DNA from 2 places in the Lysinibacillus sp. CD3-6 genome. Region 2 is predicted to be linked to the other one. Evidence: riboswitches for the same ligand, from Rfam matches in the RefSeq annotation. Region 2 holds a riboswitch; the other holds the start of a gene.
What was found. Region 2 has a riboswitch for cyclic di-GMP ahead of FH508_RS19415 (NPCBM/NEW2 domain-containing protein). Riboswitches for the same ligand answer to the same signal wherever they lie in the genome.
Positions count from the first base shown of each region.

Region 1 (9,186 bases), 500 kb from region 2:
AGTAGAAGCAAAATTGCGTGAAGATAATATTACACGTTATGATTTAGGACGTGAAAAATTCCTAGAAAAAACGTGGGAGTGGAAAGAAGAGTATGCTGGACACATTCGCGCACAATGGGCGAAGCTTGGCCTTGCATTAGACTACTCTCGTGAACGTTTCACACTCGATGCAGGTCTATCAGATGCAGTTAAAACAGTATTCGTTCAATTATATGAAAAAGGCTTAATTTATCGCGGGGAGCGTATTATTAACTGGGATCCAGCAGCGAAAACAGCCTTATCTGATATTGAAGTAATCTATCAGGATGTTCAAGGTGCATTCTACCATATGAAATACCCGTTAGCAGATGGCTCAGGCTTTGTGGAAGTGGCAACAACTCGCCCCGAAACAATGCTAGGTGACTCTGGCGTAGCAGTTCACCCGAAAGATGAGCGTTATCAACATTTAATTGGTAAAACAGTTATTTTACCGATTGTCGGTCGTGAAATTCCAATCGTAGCAGATGATTATGTTGATATGGAATTCGGTACAGGCGTTGTAAAAATGACTCCAGCCCATGACCCGAACGACTTTGAAGTTGGTAACCGCCATAACTTAGAACGTATTCTTGTTATGAATGAAGATGGCACAATGAATGAACTTGCTGGTAAATATAATGGCATGGATCGTTTTGAATGTCGTAAACAAATCGTAGCAGATTTACAAGAAGCGGGTGTCTTAATTAACATTGAAGAGCATATGCACTCTGTAGGACACTCTGAACGTTCTGGTGCGGTTGTTGAACCTTACCTATCTGCACAATGGTTCGTTAAAATGCAACCACTTGCAGATGCTTCTTTAGAGCTTCAAAAAGATGAGGAAGGTAAAGTGAATTTTGTACCTTCTCGTTTTGAAAACACATATTCTCGTTGGATGGAAAATATCCGTGACTGGTGTATCTCTCGCCAACTATGGTGGGGACATCAAATTCCTGCCTGGTATCACAATGAAACAGGTGAGATTTACGTAGGGAAAGAAGCCCCTGCTGATGCAGAAAATTGGACACAAGATGAAGACGTATTAGATACATGGTTCTCATCTGCACTATGGCCGTTTTCTACAATGGGTTGGCCGGACGAGGCAAATGAAGAATATCAACGTTACTACCCAACAAGTACGCTTGTAACGGGCTATGATATTATTTTCTTCTGGGTTTCTCGTATGATTTTCCAAGGTATTGAATTTACGGAACAACGCCCATTCAAAGATGTATTAATCCATGGATTAGTACGTGATGGTGAAGGACGTAAGATGAGTAAATCACTTGGTAATGGTGTAGATCCTATGGATGTTATTGAGAAATACGGTGCTGATTCACTTCGTTATTTCTTAGCTACAGGCTCATCTCCAGGTCAAGATTTACGTTATACAACTGAAAAAGTAGAGTCGGTTTGGAACTTTGCTAATAAAATTTGGAATGCTTCTCGTTTTGCATTAATGAATATGGATGGTATGTCATTTGACGAAATCGACTTAACTGGTGAAAAATCAGTTGCTGATAAGTGGATTTTGACTCGCTTAAATGAGACGATTGAACGTGTAACATCGTTAGCAGACCGCTATGAATTCGGTGAAGTAGGACGTGAGCTCTATAACTTCATTTGGGATGATTTCTGTTCTTGGTATATTGAAATGGCGAAATTACCATTGAATGGTGAAGATGAAGCTGCTAAGAAAACGACTCGCTCTATATTAGCTTATGTACTAGACCAAACAATGCGTCTATTACATCCGCTTATGCCATTCATTACAGAAGAAATTTGGCAACACTTACCGCATGAAGGTGAGTCAATTACAGTTGCAGCATGGCCAACGGTACGTACAGACCTTCACTTTGCTGAAGAAGCAGACAATATGAAGCTTCTTATGGATATTATACGTTCAGTGCGCAATATTCGTGCGGAAGTGAACACACCAATGAGCAAAAAAGTACCATTATACATTTCTGCTAAAGATGCAGCTACCGTTGCCATTCTTGAAGCGAATAAAGGCTATTTAGAAAAATTCTGTAATCCAGAGCCATTAACAATTGGTGAAGGCTTAGAGGCTCCAGGACAGTCTATGACGGCCGTAGTAACAGGAGCAGAGCTATTCTTACCACTTGTAGGACTTATCAACTTAGAGGAAGAGATTGCTCGTCTTGAAAAAGAATTAGAAAAATGGGCAAAAGAAGTGAAGCTTGTTACTGGTAAGTTGTCAAATGAGAAATTTGTATCAAAAGCACCAGAAGCATTGGTTAACGCAGAACGCGAAAAATTAGCGGACTATGAAGGTAAACATGCCGTTGTATTAAAACGTTTAGAAGAACTAAAAAATATGTAATCATAAAAATGATTTATTGAAACAGCAGATGGCGAAAAAGTCATCTGCTGTTTTTCTTTTTATGCGTCAAAAGATATGTATTGAGTTAGGAAAAAATATATAGTATTATACAATGTAGTTAGTATAATAGATAAAGGCAAACTACCCGAAAGGTTAGGAAGCAAAGCCTAGGGTCTAAGGTGAAGAGAGAATTGTTTTTTTTACTATGATTGCCAGGTTACCATTTAATGTAAATTCATTTAATTTTATGGCTATTCTATGGTGATTAGAATAGCTTTTTTCTTTGTTACGAAAATAATTTTGGAGGTTTTTCATGTCTGGAAATATTGGAACAATAGTAGTGAAGGTGAACAAAGCCTGTGATGATTTAGATTTTGTGAATGCAAGAGGAATAATAGAGGCAAATCTTCTAAAGCTATCGGAAGCAAAATACTATCGCCTATTAAACGCAAGCGGGCGTGTACTTATTAAACATATATTAGCAAATGGCGACGGGCAAAATGAAGTGAAACAAACATTAACACGTACTGATTTCCTAGTGATTAATAAAATTAATGAGTATTGTTCGAACTTTGATATTTCAATGTTGAAAAGAACATTAAAAAACTCATTTGAATTAGTGCAAAGATCAGATGTATTGCCACTTTTAAATAATGATGCAAAAATTATTTTAGACGATATGGGTGCGCTTTTAGGCGTCCATCAATTACATTAATTTGCTGTTTATTTGCAAAAAACTAGTTAAAAACACACAGACAATCACTCCTACAGTGCTTTTCTGTGTGTTTTTAAAATTGTGTCAGAATTGTTTGTGTGCCTGGCACGCTTTATACTAGAGTGAGAGGGAGTGTTTCTTTTGTTTACAACGATAAAAGCATGTACAGATTTTATTTTTACATTAAAAGCGGTTGATCATAAACGTGAGCCATTAGTAATGATGCGTGAAGTATTGGCTCGTTTAGGAGACCCGCAGAACAAGCTACGAACTATACATCTAGCAGGTTCCAATGGCAAAGGGTCTACTGTAAATGTATTGAGGGAGATGTTGGAGAATGCAGGTTATCGAGTAGGGGCTTTTACTTCTCCACATTTAACGCGTGTCAATGAACGGATGACGATTAACGGCATGCAAATTTCGGATGAGCAATTTTTACAATATATGAACAATATCGCTTCAATTATTGAAGCGCATTATAATGGGGACTATCCAAGCTTTTTTGAGGTCGTAACACTTATTATGTTCCAGTATTTTGCTGAAGAAGAAGTAGATTTTGCACTTATTGAAACAGGGCTTGGTGGGCGCTTAGATGCGACCAATGTGATCACACCACTTGTTTCAATTATTACGACAATTTCATTGGAGCATACAGCATTTTTAGGCGATACGTATGCGAAAGTTGCATTTGAAAAGGCAGGAATTATTAAAGAAGGAGTGCCTGTTGTGGTGGGCGTTAAAAACGATGAGGCGCTTGCTGTTATTCAAAAAGTTGCACAACAACGTCAAGCCAAATGTCTTGTTTTAGGATACGATTTTCACGTCGTAGCACAAAATCAACGGGTTGGTATGCAATCCTTTAATTATCGTAACGCAAATGTTGAACTAACTGGTATTCAATTAAAAATGGCTGGAGAGCATCAAATTGCTAATGCCAGTCTTGCCATAACAGCAATGGATATTTTACGTGAGCAGGGACATATTCAACTAACAGAACAGGCTATGCTTCTGGCGCTACAAACTGCACAGTGGGCAGGCCGCTTTGAACAATTTCCAAATAATATTGTGCTAGACGGTGCCCATAATTCAGAAGGAACCGCTGCATTGATTCAAACGCTTCAGACAGTTTATCCGCACCATCAATATCACTTTATTTATGCAGCGCTTTCTGATAAAGATCATGCAAATAGTATTGCATTAATGGATGCAGTGGCAACTTCTATGTCGTTTACACAAATTGGCTTGCCGAATGCCATGCCAGCTGAAAAATTAGCGATGTTATCAACACATATTAACAAACAATATGATGCGAATTGGCAGGCAATAGTCCAAGCCGTTATAAAAAGCAGAGAGCCTCAGGATATTGTTGTTATTACTGGCTCACTTTATTTTATAGCGGAAGTTCGACAGTGGTTGAAGGAGGAGACACGATGATTCCCCAGTTTGATCAATATAAGAAAAAATGGGCATTAGCAAGTGATGATATCATTAAGCCTGGACTAACGGCTATTGAAGAAGCTTTAGCACTAGTGGGAAATCCAGAGAGAAAACTACAAATTGTGCATCTTGCAGGTACGAACGGCAAAGGCTCTACACTGACATTTTTAGAGTCGATTGCGCAACAACATGGTTTAAAAGTAGGGAAGTTTATGTCTCCTTGCATTTTAAATGTGCATGATCAAATTCAAGTAATGAGCGAGCCAATTTCTAAAGAAGAGATGGATTGCGTTTTTCAACAAATGAAAAGTGCCGGACTTAGTGGGAAGCTGACAGATTTTGAGCTACTAACAGTTGCAGCATTTTTGCAATTTGTCCATAGCGATGTAGATGTGGCATTCATTGAAGCGGGTATGGGGGGCTTACTAGATAGTACTAATGTCGTAATGCCAATTGTCTCCATTATTCCAAGTATTGCGCTTGAACATACGAAATTTTTAGGATCGACAATTGAAAGTATTGCCGAGCATAAAGCAGGGATTATTAAGCAAAATCGTCCTGTTGTTATTGGTGAGGTACCGTTAGAGGCGATGGCCATAATTAATAAAGTTGCAAAAGCAAAGCATGCTCCAATTTTAGAGCTATCAAAACAATTTACAATTGAGCAAATGGATGATGATGAGTGTTATACAAATAAAGAAAAAAACATATGTATTGCCAATCTCACTCGTAAGATGAAAGGGCCACATCAGGGTAATAATATGGCATTAGCCATTACCGCTTTTTTTGAAGTAGCTACAGCATTAGACGTTGCCATCAACGAAGAAAGCATACGCTATGGTATTAAAATGGCAAGTATTTTAGGACGTTTTGAAGAAGTAATGCCTTATATTATTTTTGACGGTGCCCATAATCCAGCAAGTGCAGAAAAATTGGTAGAGACGGTCCGTCGAGAATTTCCTGATGAGTCCATTACGTTCGTTATAGGCATATTAGGTGATAAAGATGTAAAAGAAGTTTTGCAATACTTTGAGCAAATTAGCGATCGTTTTTATTTTGTTGATTTTGATAATCCGCGAGCTATGTCCGCAAAAAATATGGTAGAACTAAGTAATGCACCCTATAAAGCGGTTTTACGTGATTACATTCAATTTATACAACAGCAATCAGAAAACCAGTGCAGAACAATTGTATCGGGCTCTTTATATTTATTAACAGAGGTTCGTAGTAGGTTACTACAATCCAACAATTAGGAACGTCAAATTATAGTTTTATAATTACAAGAAGGACTAGCAATTCGTCATCGTTCTACTGAAAACAACGTAACCTTCCGTTAGTTGAACCACATGTATTATGAAAGCGTCACAGCGTGGAAACAGGCTCTATAGCCGTGTTTAACGTGGAAAATGCACGAAATTAGGTGAGCGATCATGATGTGACGAGCTTTGAAAATTAAAGACGTTTTTTGAAAGTTTATAGCGATAAATTTTTTAGACGAGACGACAACAGTCTCGTCTTTTTTTATGTTTATTTTGATAGGTTGAAATAAGAGGTGATGAACGTATGAAAATTGTTAGTCAGGTAATCAGAAAACAAATAGTGCGCGCAATGCTAATTGGTGGCATCGTGGGGCTTTTTGGGGTAGCCATTTTTTTAGGTGTTCTCCAGGCAAGTACCCAATTTTCTTTAAAAAAGGATAGCGAGGTCGCAAAAAACGAAACGGAAGCACCAGTAGAGGGAAATTCAGAAACAATACCGACAGCAGGAGGTACTGGAACCTCGACAATGTTTTATGCGAGTCAAGCAGGTGTATTTTCTAATTATGAAAGTGCAAGTGCGTTTATAGCAGAACATCCTACACTGCAAGAAAGTGCGATTGTGGAAGTAGAGAGTAAATATTATGTATGGACAAGTATGGTGACAGAGGAAAGTGACTTAGTATTTTTAAAGGATCCTCCAACATTTAAAAAAGTTTTCAATGTTACTGGCGATAGTTGTAAAGAGCCGACCATTGCAGAAATAACAAATGTATTAGCAGATAAAAATACGAAAAAATTAAATTTTAGTGAGGCAGCAAATGATTCCACATTGCCTTCCGATTGGCAAAGTATTGGCAAGGCAGCAACATCTATTTCTAGTGATATAAGCATTATCCGTCTTCAAATTTTTGCGCATTACAAATCCAAAAATCCTTGTCTTCAAACGAAATTTTAAGTAAAGAATATAGCCAAAAGTACATTATCTTGATTTTTAGAAAATTTTCAAAAACCACTTTCTCCGTTATGATAGAGAGAAGGAGGAATGGTGAAAAAATGTTTGAAACGAATCATAAATTAGTGCTTGCTTCCGCATCACCACGACGTAAAGAATTGCTTGCGATGCTTGAACTTCCGTTTGAAATTGTGACAAGTGAAGTAGAAGAGACAAGCGTAACCGCAACAACAATGCAAGATTATGTAAAAGGTGTGGCACTTTTAAAAACGCGGGATGTCGCTCAAAAAGTATCAAATGCAACGATTATTGGTGCGGATACGATTGTCGTCTTTGACAATGAGCTACTGCATAAGCCAAAAACACGTGAGGAAGCCATTTCTCACTTAACACGTTTATCAGGCAAGCGTCATGCGGTCATGACTGCTGTTGCCATCATTGAACCAAATGGATTGGAAACGACATTTCTAGAAGAAACAGCTGTTGTATTCCATACTTTATCACAGGAGCTTATAGAAGCGTATGTAGCCTCTGGAGATTCTTATGATAAGGCAGGCGGTTATGGTATTCAAACAGTTGGTACCCTTTTAGTTGAGCGAATTGAAGGAGATTATAACAATGTTGTGGGCTTACCACTTGCAGCGTTGTTCGCGCAATTGGTAGCACGACGAATTATCCAATTTGCGAAGGAGTGAAGCTATTGCCAATAGATGTTATACCAGATATGATGATTCGCGACGTTCATTTAGCAGATCGACCTCGGGAAAGACTATTACGGCAAGGTGCTAAGAGCTTATCCAATCAGGAGCTACTGGCTATATTACTGAGGACAGGCACGAAGGAAGAATCTGTTCTTGTCCTTGCCAATCGTGTTTTAAGTACATTTGAACGTTTGCATCAATTAAAACATGCAACAATTGAAGAAATGGTCGCCATAAAGGGTATTGGAGAGGTAAAGGCAATTCAAATATTAGCCGCAATCGAACTCGGAAGGCGCTTGTCTCAAAAGCAAAATGATGATAAATATACGGTTCGTTCTCCGCAAGACGCCGCTGCTTACCTTATGCCTGATATGACCTCTTTAAGTCAGGAACATTTTGTTGTCCTTTTTCTTGATGTGAAAAATCAAATCATTCATAAAAAGACGATTTTTATCGGGGGTTTGAATGCGTCCATTGTACATCCGAGAGAAATCTTTCGTGAGGCTGTAAAGCGCTCTGCTGCCTCAATTATTTGTGCTCATAATCACCCAAGTGGTGTTCCGACACCGAGTCCAGAAGATATTGAGGTAACGAAAAGAATTCAGGAAGCTGGTTTTATTATTGGTATTGAGTTACTGGATCATATCATCATCGGTGACCACCAGTTTACTAGCTTAAAAGAAAAAGGTTATTTTTAGCACTGTACGCTTAAAGGCTTCCTTGCTGGAGCTTCTAGTAAATAAGCTTCAGCCTTTAGCAGGCACCCCATTACCTAGCTACTCGCCAGCGAATTAGAAAGAGGAATGATGCTTGTGCTTGCAATAGTGGGGCTAGTACGTTTTGCTACAGAACATTTTGCAAATTAAATAGCTTTGGTAACAAGCTGAGCTCTGCAAAAATTTTTGCAGAGCTTTTTAGAATACAAAAGGCGTTAATGCTCCGAAATGCGTTTTTTCTTGGTAATAAATTTTTCTAGTTTATTTTAGGGACAGTATAGTTTGAACGGTTTTTAAGCATTTTAATAAAAAATGAACCTTTTTGATTGAATGACGTTATTGTATTCGTAGAAAAATATCTATAGCATTCACAAAAATTGGTAGCCTATAATGCGTTGTCTTACATGAAAAAAAATAATATGCTAATCTATACGTACTATTTTTAGTTTAAGAGGGAATTAAAATAGTAAGTTTTCTGCAAGATGAGGTATGTGGCACTACAAATTCTTGCATTTATCCGTTATAATGAACGGTATGATTTTATGTCAACGATAGTATGGCTTAAATAGAAAGGGAGTACACAATTTGTTTGGATTAGGTAGTAAAGATGTCGGGATTGACCTTGGCACAGCGAATACATTAGTTTTTATTAAAGGGAAGGGGATCGTTTTACGCGAGCCTTCAGTAGTAGCAAAAAACACAAAAACAGGAGACATCGTTGCAGTTGGTAATGATGCGAAAAATATGATTGGCCGTACACCTGGATCAATCGTGGCGATTCGTCCGATGAAAGATGGCGTTATTGCTGATTATGATATTACAACAGCGATGATTGAATATTATTTAAAAGAAGCTTGTAAAAATTCCGGCGGAAATTGGAAAAAACCGAATGTAATGATTTGTGTGCCATACGGTATTACATCGGTAGAGCAACGTGCAGTTATCGATGCTTCTCGTCAAGCTGGTGCAAAAGAAGCCTTTACAATTGAAGAACCATTTGCAGCTGCTATTGGAGCAAACTTACCTGTTTGGGATCCAACTGGT
Region 1 is NZ_CP085880.1:3,374,334-3,383,519, reverse strand. It holds gene FH508_RS16830 (valine--tRNA ligase) at 1-2,362, shown strand, start outside; cyclic di-GMP riboswitch class I at 2,488-2,587, shown strand; gene FH508_RS16825 (hypothetical protein) at 2,676-3,077, shown strand; gene FH508_RS16820 (bifunctional folylpolyglutamate synthase/dihydrofolate synthase) at 3,219-4,511, shown strand; gene FH508_RS16815 (bifunctional folylpolyglutamate synthase/dihydrofolate synthase) at 4,508-5,767, shown strand; gene FH508_RS16810 (hypothetical protein) at 6,078-6,728, shown strand; gene FH508_RS16805 (Maf family protein) at 6,827-7,420, shown strand; gene radC (RadC family protein) at 7,453-8,124, shown strand; gene FH508_RS16795 (rod shape-determining protein) at 8,728-9,186, shown strand, end outside.
Region 1: another riboswitch for cyclic di-GMP. It lies ahead of FH508_RS16825 (hypothetical protein); the one in region 2 lies ahead of FH508_RS19415 (NPCBM/NEW2 domain-containing protein).

Region 2 (9,186 bases):
TGCAAAAGGAATTCGCTCAACGCCTTCAAAACGTAATGTCGGTGCTTTTCCTTGCTGTTCAGCTGTATAAGGGTTATCAATGTAAATTGTGCCCCCTGGTGTAACAGCCTTGTTATAAGCTGAAGTTTTTGGAATAGCAGGCACCGTAATCACGTTTTTACCAACATTTAAGCTGACATCTCTTCTCCAACTGTTCCAAGCACCTTCTTGTTGTGTAAAGGATAAGCGAGGTAGTGGACCATTTGCCACTGCGTCAACATAAACGATGATTTCATCGCCTGGTTGGGCAGCAAGCCCTGTTGGTTGAAGGTTATTACCTAAACCGATTTTTAAGTTTTCGTTAGCATGCTTCACCATGTTGCCGTGTTGTTCCGCTACGATAATTCTTCCTTCTGTAACGACCTCACCTTTAATGACTTTCTTAGCTAACTCAATGTTTTCTTGATAAGTAGTATATAGTGGATGCGATTTTGCTTCTTCTTCTAGTGCATGAATTAGCTCGATACTATTGAATTCTGGTGAAACAGTATTCATCGTTCCATCTGTAAATAACTTCGCCATCTTATCGTTTACTGTATCTTCTTTATAGAACGCTAATTCAGAAAGTGTTGCCCAATTTTGATTGGACTTTTTAAATTTGAATTTCACTCGTTTAAATGTTGTTGGTTCAAACTTCGCTTCTACTAATCCAGCAACCATATTATGTTTACCTGTTGCAACAAGCTCATAAGTATCACCTTTGGATGTTTGTGAAGCGTAAATTTCAAATTCCTCTGCAAAGCCTTTACGGTCCGATGGTCTTGCTCCATAGACAACGCGATTTAATGTTACAGGCTCTATAAATTCGACTTCTACTTCATTTGAGAATGTAGCTGTGTTGCTACTATTTGTTTCCCAATATGTATTGACATTACCATCGATGGCATTTTCTATAACAGCACTAGCCCAGTGTCCGCCGTTATTGCGAATGCTCTTAATGTTTTTGTAGTCCATTCTAAATAACTGAGAGTAGGCTTCGTTTGCAAAATGGCTAAATGTTGAAGTTACTGCTGTTGTTGCATCGATTGCTTCGGTGCTTAGTAGTGCTTTTGCATTGTCGATATCTTCTTTAAATTGAGCGTAGAACGGATGTCCTTGTGCTTCAGCATCTAATTGATTGATTGCATCAATCGAATGGAACTTGTCACTAACAGCGCTCATTGTGTCGTCAGTAAAAAGAGTTGCCATTTTGTCAGAGATTGTATCTTCTTTATAAAACTGAAACTCTGAAGCACTTGCCCAATCTTGATTTGCTTTTGTGAATACGAATTTTACTCGTTTAAATTCTGTAGGTTGGAACTGAATTTCAACGATATCACCAGTAGATCCTTTATATTCACCTGATGAAACAAGTGTAAAGTCATCATCTGCATCCGTTGTTGAGCTATAAATCTCAAACTGTTGGGCAAAGCCTTTGCCTTTTGTAGATGATTGACGAGCTGCATAAATCATTCTATTTAACGTAGTTGCTTCATTGAACTGAATTACGACTTCGTTTGTGAACGATGCACTATTTGGCTTTCCAGTTTCCCAGTGGGTATTCATGTCGCCATCAATTGCTTTATCAATAGATGAACTTGCATATTTTCCACCGTTGTTCGTAATAGACTTAATGTTTGTAATGGCCATTTTAAATACATCATCGTATGCTTTTAAAATATCCTTACCATACAAATCAAATTTCTTCACTGAAGCGATCGAATGCTTAGTACTTGCTTCAGCTGTAGTTTTGACAATATTCCCATTAGGATTTTCACTTGCCAAAACATTCATTGGTCCGCCTACTAAATTTAAAGCTAGAGCAGACACGGTTACAATCTTTACAACTTTCATATTACATTCCTCCTTATGAAGTTTTGAATTTCTTCCTATGGAGTACATAAAAAAACTACTCATAAAAGAGTAGCTTTATCTCAAATAAGGATATAAAAAATATACAAATATACCCATTTGTAATAGGCACTGAAAAACTAAAAGATAAACGATTTATCTTTTAGAAGTTATATTAAAAAAATATTTTTCAGTAATTTGTTTTTTTATGACCTTACTAAACAAAAAGTAGTATGTACTCTTCGGCAACTGGCTGACATAGTTATAAACCTTAGTCCCTATAGCTTTGCGTCCCTAAATTTCCTTAGGTTTGCCTATTCAATTTTTCTACTATAAAGAATAGCATAGTGAAAATAATTACCACAGAACAATTTGTCCTATATTTTACCACCCTTCTTTAGGGTAAAATGGTGAAGGTTTATGACTGAATGGTATAATAATGTATTCTATTGATAGGCAATATGTTAGGTGTAAATTACTTTAGTAAGAGAAGGGTAGTTTAGTTGTAAACTACTTTTGTCACGTGTTGATAAACAAAAATATTTTCAGCGGCGACATTAGTACACAATTAGCGAAAACAACTTTCAAAATGGTGGAATGCTAAAATATTGCTGTACATGTTTTTCTGGTTTTAGAACTGTTAACTTTCTACTTTGTTTTATGAGTAGAAGGTTTTTTACTTTAATGAGGTACAATATTTCATTTGTAATGGTTTGTTCATTCTCCGTTCATTTTCAGTTCATGCTCTGTTCATGTAGGCTCTATATTCTAAAAATGTGAAAAGAAATAGGAGGGGTTTTAAGATGAACCTGGCTTTAAAAGAAATGAAGAAAAATAAAGTGCGATTTGTGATTTTAGGTTCCATTGTTTTTCTGGTGAGTTTACTAACCTTTATTATTTCAGGTTTGGCAAATGGATTATCACAAGACAATGCTGCGTTAATTAAAGATTTACCAGCAGGACAGTTTTATATGAATGAGGAGGCAGATGAAACGTACAATCTGTCAAAAATAGATAGCAGTACCCAAAATGACATGTTAAACAAACAAAAGGACGCTGTAGCTTTTTCAATTCAAATGGGCTTTATAAATGATGAGGCTGGCAAGCAACAAAGCGTTGCCTTTGTCACTGCTACCGATTCACCACTATTTGAAAATGTGAAACATGAGGAAATTATTTTAGATAGCTCACTAAAGGATAAAGGTATACAGGTAGGCGATACAGTAACGAATAATCAATTTAGTGGCAAGTTTATTGTAAAAGGCTTTGTTGAGCAAAAGAAATATAGTCATGCACCTGTAGCTTATATTAGCATGGAGGATTACAAAGAAATTTATCGAGTTGATGAAATGCAATTAGTTTTCACGCCAGATGGAGATGCTTCACAAGCGTATACGGGCTTACAAGCATTTTCGAAAAGTGATTTTTTAAATACGATTCCTAGTTATAGCGCAGAACAGATGTCTCTTAATATGATTGTTTGGTTTTTAGTTGTGATTAGTGGCATGTTGTTTGCAATCTTTTTCTATATGATGAACGTTCAAAAGATTGGTTTGTACGGTATTTTAAAAGCAATCGGTTTAAAAACAAGTAAGCTATTTAAAATGATTTGGACGCAAATGGTCGTTATTACCGTTATTTCACTGGCGTTATCGATTGCACTGAGTCAAATTTTTAATCAAATTGCACCGCAAGGAATGCCGTTTAGTTTAAGTTTGGCAACGACGACCCAATTGTCGATCGTATTCATCATTATTGGATTTATTGGTGCAACGATTTCAGGTATTCAAATTAAAAAAATTCAGCCATTACAAGCGATACAGCAAGGAGAGGTCTAATATGACACTATTTACAATGGAGAATGTTAGAAAAACGTTTACGAATGGTGAAGTGCAAGAAGAAATATTAAAAGGCATTAATATGACGCTTAAAGAAGGAGAAGTAACAGCTTTAGTAGGTGCTTCGGGGTCTGGTAAAAGTACACTATTAACGATTGCTGCTGGGCTACAACCTACATCGCAGGGCCAAGTAATTTTTCAAGGGAAAAATATGACGGCTTTGACTGCTGAGCAAGTGCGACAAGTGCGGGCAAGTGAATTTGGTTTTGTTTTTCAATTTGCACATTTAGTTCCCTTTCTAACAGTAGAAGAACAGCTATTACTTATGCTCGAAGTGTCGGAATCAGCATTAAAGAAACACGAGCAGCAAAGAGAGGTAGAGCGTATTTTAAAATTAGTAGGGATGGACCATCGGAAAAATGCATATCCTTCGTCCTTATCAGGAGGAGAGAAGCAACGAGTAGCCATTGCGCGAGCGATTATTCATAAACCGAAAGTTCTTTTTGCCGATGAACCTACAGCAAGTTTAGATTCCAAAAGATCGAAGGACGTCATGGAGTTAATTAGAGACCTTACCAAAACATTAAACATTACAACGTTAATGGTTACTCATGACGAAGAAATGTTAGCTTATACAGATCAAGTCATTAAAATGAATGACGGCAAAATTGTTCAAAATGTGTGATTCATTTATAGTCTAAAAGGTTTTCGAAAAAAGTGTTAGATTGACACCCATGTCAATCTAACGCTTTTTTGCTGTATGCTGTTTTCCTCTAATATGGCGGTTACTTTCTGCGTAGCCGACTATAATCTGTAAAGCTCAATCGCCTTCGCTTCTATCGACTAGAAATGCTAAATAGGTTTTACTGAATAGGGACTAATATTTCACATAGATGATTATCAATCATTTGCGATGTATATCTTTCAATGATTGGCTGTTGTCTGATAGATAGATGATTTTTGGCGATTTCAGAAAAAATATTACCCCAAAATTCGCTGACTGCCTCTTTCGTATGGTCTAACAAGAAAACTGCATATTTCCCGCCAGGTAATGTTCCACTCTGAGCAGGCTTTGCCACATGGAAATCATTTGGAATCATGACGCAAACATCATATCGACACTCTTCTTTAGGTGTAACTTCAGGATTATCTTGAGGAATGGCAAAAATGGGTGAATCCTCAAATAAGGCATTTAGCTGTGCCCATTGTTTAAAAGATTCCATTAGCTCTTTGTTGTGTTCTTCACCGTATTCACCGACGTTTCTAAAGTAGGCAATTTTTGATTCTGCCAATTCTTCGATAGTAATTTTCAATATTTCATCCCCCTTCCTAAGTAAAGGTAATATGATTAAAAATGTTTCTCAAGTGCTTTTTAAAAGTTTTTTTGAGGGAACATCCTCTATGCATTCGGTTAGGGCATTTTTTATGTCTTCGATGACATACCTTCTTAAGTAGGGGGGATAGCATGTTTAAAAGGAAATGGATATTTGTAGGAATCATTACTATGGCAGTAGCTATATTTAGCCTAGTCGCAAAACTTATGGAGGTTGAAAGTACGGAAAATAAAGAGGTGCAGCAATCTTTCATTACGAAAGAACAGTTAAGCATTGCGAAATTGAAAGAAAAACTGCGTGAAATATATGTTGGAGTTGATGTGAAAACGACGCCAAAGAAACAATTAGTGTTACAAGTTGTAGCAGATGAGGATTATTTTAATTTAGTAAAAAAAGATATGGAGCCGATTGCAAAAAGTGTTATGGAAACTTCTCCATTTAAGGACTACACAGTTATTTTTGAAAGGTGGGAATTTACCTCAGAACAGGATGATAAAAAACTTATAGATAAAGAGCTTTCTAATTTTTTGAAAGCAATTGTAGTAGGGCTTCAAGAATTTGATGTATTTAAAAATATAACGACAGATCATCACACATTTATTACTGTGCAAACTTCTATCATTGGTTCGGAGAAAAATGCACAAAAGGTTGCATTAGAAATGGAAGAAATCATATATGGAATTTTACGTTCACAAGAGAAAAATGAAGGGACTCCGATCAATGAATATAAGGTGAAAGTAATGAATTCGCAAGGGGAAGTATTAAATGAGTAGAAGATAAAATTGTGTGGGTGCCAATTGTGTGAGTGCCTGACACTCAGTTCTAGCATAATACTGGCTCCTAAAATCGTAAAAATCTACTGCGCTTTCCGCGGGCACGACGTAAGCTGCAACCCTCGCTGACGCGCGGCTTGTTGCGTCTTACGTTACGTGCGTTCCCGCAGGAGTCTCCGTAGATTTTTACTAAGTTAATCCTTGTGGGGGAGCTATTTAGATACGAAATTGTTTGGGTGCCTGACACTTTCCCTGTATTCAAAAAATCCACTGCGCATTTTTAGGGCACAGTGGATTTTTATTATGCTCGTCATCAAATGGATGACGAGCGTAGTAAATTGTAGTTAATTGTTTGAGTGCCAGGCACTTATTTTTTAAGGAAATCAGGTTTAGAGAAGCTTGGGTTAGGATATTTGTAGAAGCCTTCTCCTGTTGCGCGTCCTAATTTGCCTTTATCGATGTACTCTGTTTTTAATAAGTTTGCTAGCTTTTTCATGTTTTCATCACCAGTTGCAGCAGCTTTTGCCTCTACAATGTTATGAGCGGTATTAATACCTACAACGTCTAGAATAGCAAATGGTCCAAGAGGAGCGCCTGTCCCAATCATCCAAGTTTTGTCGATTGTTTCAGGGTCAGATACTTCTTTTACTAGTAGCATTTCAGCTGCATCTAAAAATGGCACGAGTAGAGAGTTCAAAATATAGCCAGGTTGTTCTTTATATAATGTTAACGGCACCATTCCAATAGCTCGAGCAAATTCAACAACTTCATCAAACACCTTCATATCTGTACCTGGATGTTTCATAATTTCGGCTGTATTATTTACCCAAATCGTATTAGCAAAATGTAATGCTAAAAATTTCTCAGGGCGACCTGTAGCTTCAGCAAATTGACTTGGTAATAAAGTAGATGAGTTTGTGGCGAAAATTGTTTTTGCTGGAGCAACTTTGCCAAGGTTTGTGTAAAATTCTGTTTTGATTTTTACAACTTCAGGAATAGCCTCAATAACAAGATCTGCATTTGCTACAGCCTCTGCTAAGTCGCTTTTAAAAGTAAGACGAGCATATGCAGCATCTACTTCTTCCTGTGTTGCGCCCAAATCGTGTTGGTATAATGGTTTTAACTTTGTAATGCGCTCCTGTGCATTTTTTAAAGCATCGTCATTAATATCGTATACAGTAACGTTGAATCCTTTAAAAGCAGACTGATAAGCAATCTGACTTCCTAATACGCCACTTCCTGCTACAGTAATGTTTTGATAATTCATCCTGACTTCCTCCTCTGAAATAGTTACGTTAATATAATAGTTTCTAAATAATATAATTTTCTTATTACAATTTCATACTACTGCTTTCAATGAATGAAAATCAAATTATAAACTCAAATATTATAATGGTATAAAATTATGTTTGATTACTACAGAAATTTATACCTTCAAGTATGTGCTTATCAAGAAGGAATATAACCATTACCTATATTCATTTTATTGAATGGAGACTATAAGGAATATACAAAATAGTGAAAAAGGATTATTATGTAATATTTTAAATTTATAGGTATTTAAACCTTTAGTAAATAATTACTTCGAATATTTAGACTTAGATACATAATGATTTAGTCGGACTGTATGATTGTGTAAAAATAGGTCTATTATATAATTTTCAATAATTTACATATATTTATAGATTTGTTAATAGGTGTTTTAGTAAACTGAGTTTATGAATTGAAAGAGGGGTAAGAAGAATGAAGAAAACAATTTTAGCTGGAGCTCTAAGTATTGCATGTTTTACAGGAGGTTTTGGCTTACAAGCACATGCACAAGAAAAAGTAGAAGTTGCCAACATTATTCATCCAAAACAAGTCGTTGCATCGACAAATCAAGTACAATCGATGTCCTATCAAGATATTTACAAAATGTTTTTACTTTCTAAGTTAGGCTTTGAAAATGATGATGTAACATTAGTTACAACTAAAAATAGCATTACGATAAAAATGTCCCTTAAAGCAATAATGGCATCCTATACAGATGGGACAAACTTATTCCCAGAAGGGGAACAGGCGTTACAAGAAAACTTTGATGAGTTTAAAAAGTTGTTCGGCGATGCGATTCAAATGCGCATTACTCAATCTGGCAATGGCTTCAAGGCTGAAATTTTTACAGCGGGGAAATGGGAAGCAGCAAGTAATGCAGATATGAATGATTTAATTACAGTATTTAACCGTGCTGACCTTGATTTAAAACCAGGTGGGTATTTTACAGATGCGATTGGCCATTGGGCTGAAAGCTATATCCAATTACTTTATCAAGCTGGCATTGTAACTGGAACTACTGATACGACATTCAATCCGAATGGGCAAGTCACTCGTGGGCAATTAGCTGCAATGATTTTCCGTGCGTCAGGCTTAGATGTAAATGAAGATTATGAAGGACCTGCTTCATACAAAGATATGCAAGGTTTCTGGGGAGCTAAGGAAGTAGCAATTTTACAAGAGTATGGCTTACTCGAAATTTTTGATGGTAATTATTTTGAACCAAACAAGCCTGCTACTCGTGAAGAGATGGCTCATGTAACAGTAAGTTACTTAGAAGCAATGGAGTTCGATGTAGCAAAGGCTAACAAAAATAATACCTTTACAGATAAGAATCAAATGCGTCAGGAAGCTGTTGAATCTATTGGCTTATTACAGCAATTAGGAATTATTGACGGTGCAAACGGAAAGTTTAATCCAAAAGGCAATTTAACACGTGCACAGTTTTCTAAAATTTTAGCACTTACGTTGATGACAGTAAGTGAAGAGTAATACTTTCTAAGCTAAAATATAGAACTTAAAATAATCCACTTCGCAGTGCTTTGCTGGCGAAGTGGATTTTTTAAATACCTTTTTAAGTGCCAGTCACCCGAACAATTCTGATAATTTTAGCGCTTATTCCACGAATATATGAAACATATAGCTTAAAAAATAGCCCAATAAAATATATGTTATAAAGGATTTTAAGGTTACTGCTCGTACATGGTGCAAAATAAACTCTGAAATACTAGCCGTTCCGATTAACCCTATTGATAGTCCCATCAACACGCCTTGTGCCTTAATTGTTAAATTCCAATATTGACCAACTAAAATAAAAAGTATAAAAAACATCGAGAATCCGATGAAATAAATAAATAGTTTCCACAGCTTTCCGTTTTGTGAAAGAGATGCTGTTGTAAGTGCAAACCCCTCAGGAAGATGATGAAGAATGATGGATGCTGTCATTGTAATACTAAGTGCGGAATTGCCAAGTAAGTTACCAATAGCAAGACTAATAGGAACTGTATGAATGACCATTGCGATTGCAAGCAAAGAAACGGAGGGATTTTGTTGATTTGTAGG
Region 2 is NZ_CP085880.1:3,878,836-3,888,021, reverse strand. It holds gene FH508_RS19415 (NPCBM/NEW2 domain-containing protein) at 1-1,872, opposite strand, end outside; cyclic di-GMP riboswitch class I at 2,111-2,194, opposite strand; gene FH508_RS19410 (ABC transporter permease) at 2,673-3,707, shown strand; gene FH508_RS19405 (ABC transporter ATP-binding protein) at 3,709-4,392, shown strand; gene FH508_RS19400 (AraC family transcriptional regulator) at 4,571-5,020, opposite strand; gene FH508_RS19395 (hypothetical protein) at 5,173-5,814, shown strand; gene FH508_RS19390 (3-hydroxyacyl-CoA dehydrogenase) at 6,182-7,081, opposite strand; gene FH508_RS19385 (S-layer homology domain-containing protein) at 7,558-8,616, shown strand; gene FH508_RS19380 (ZIP family metal transporter) at 8,740-9,186, opposite strand, start outside.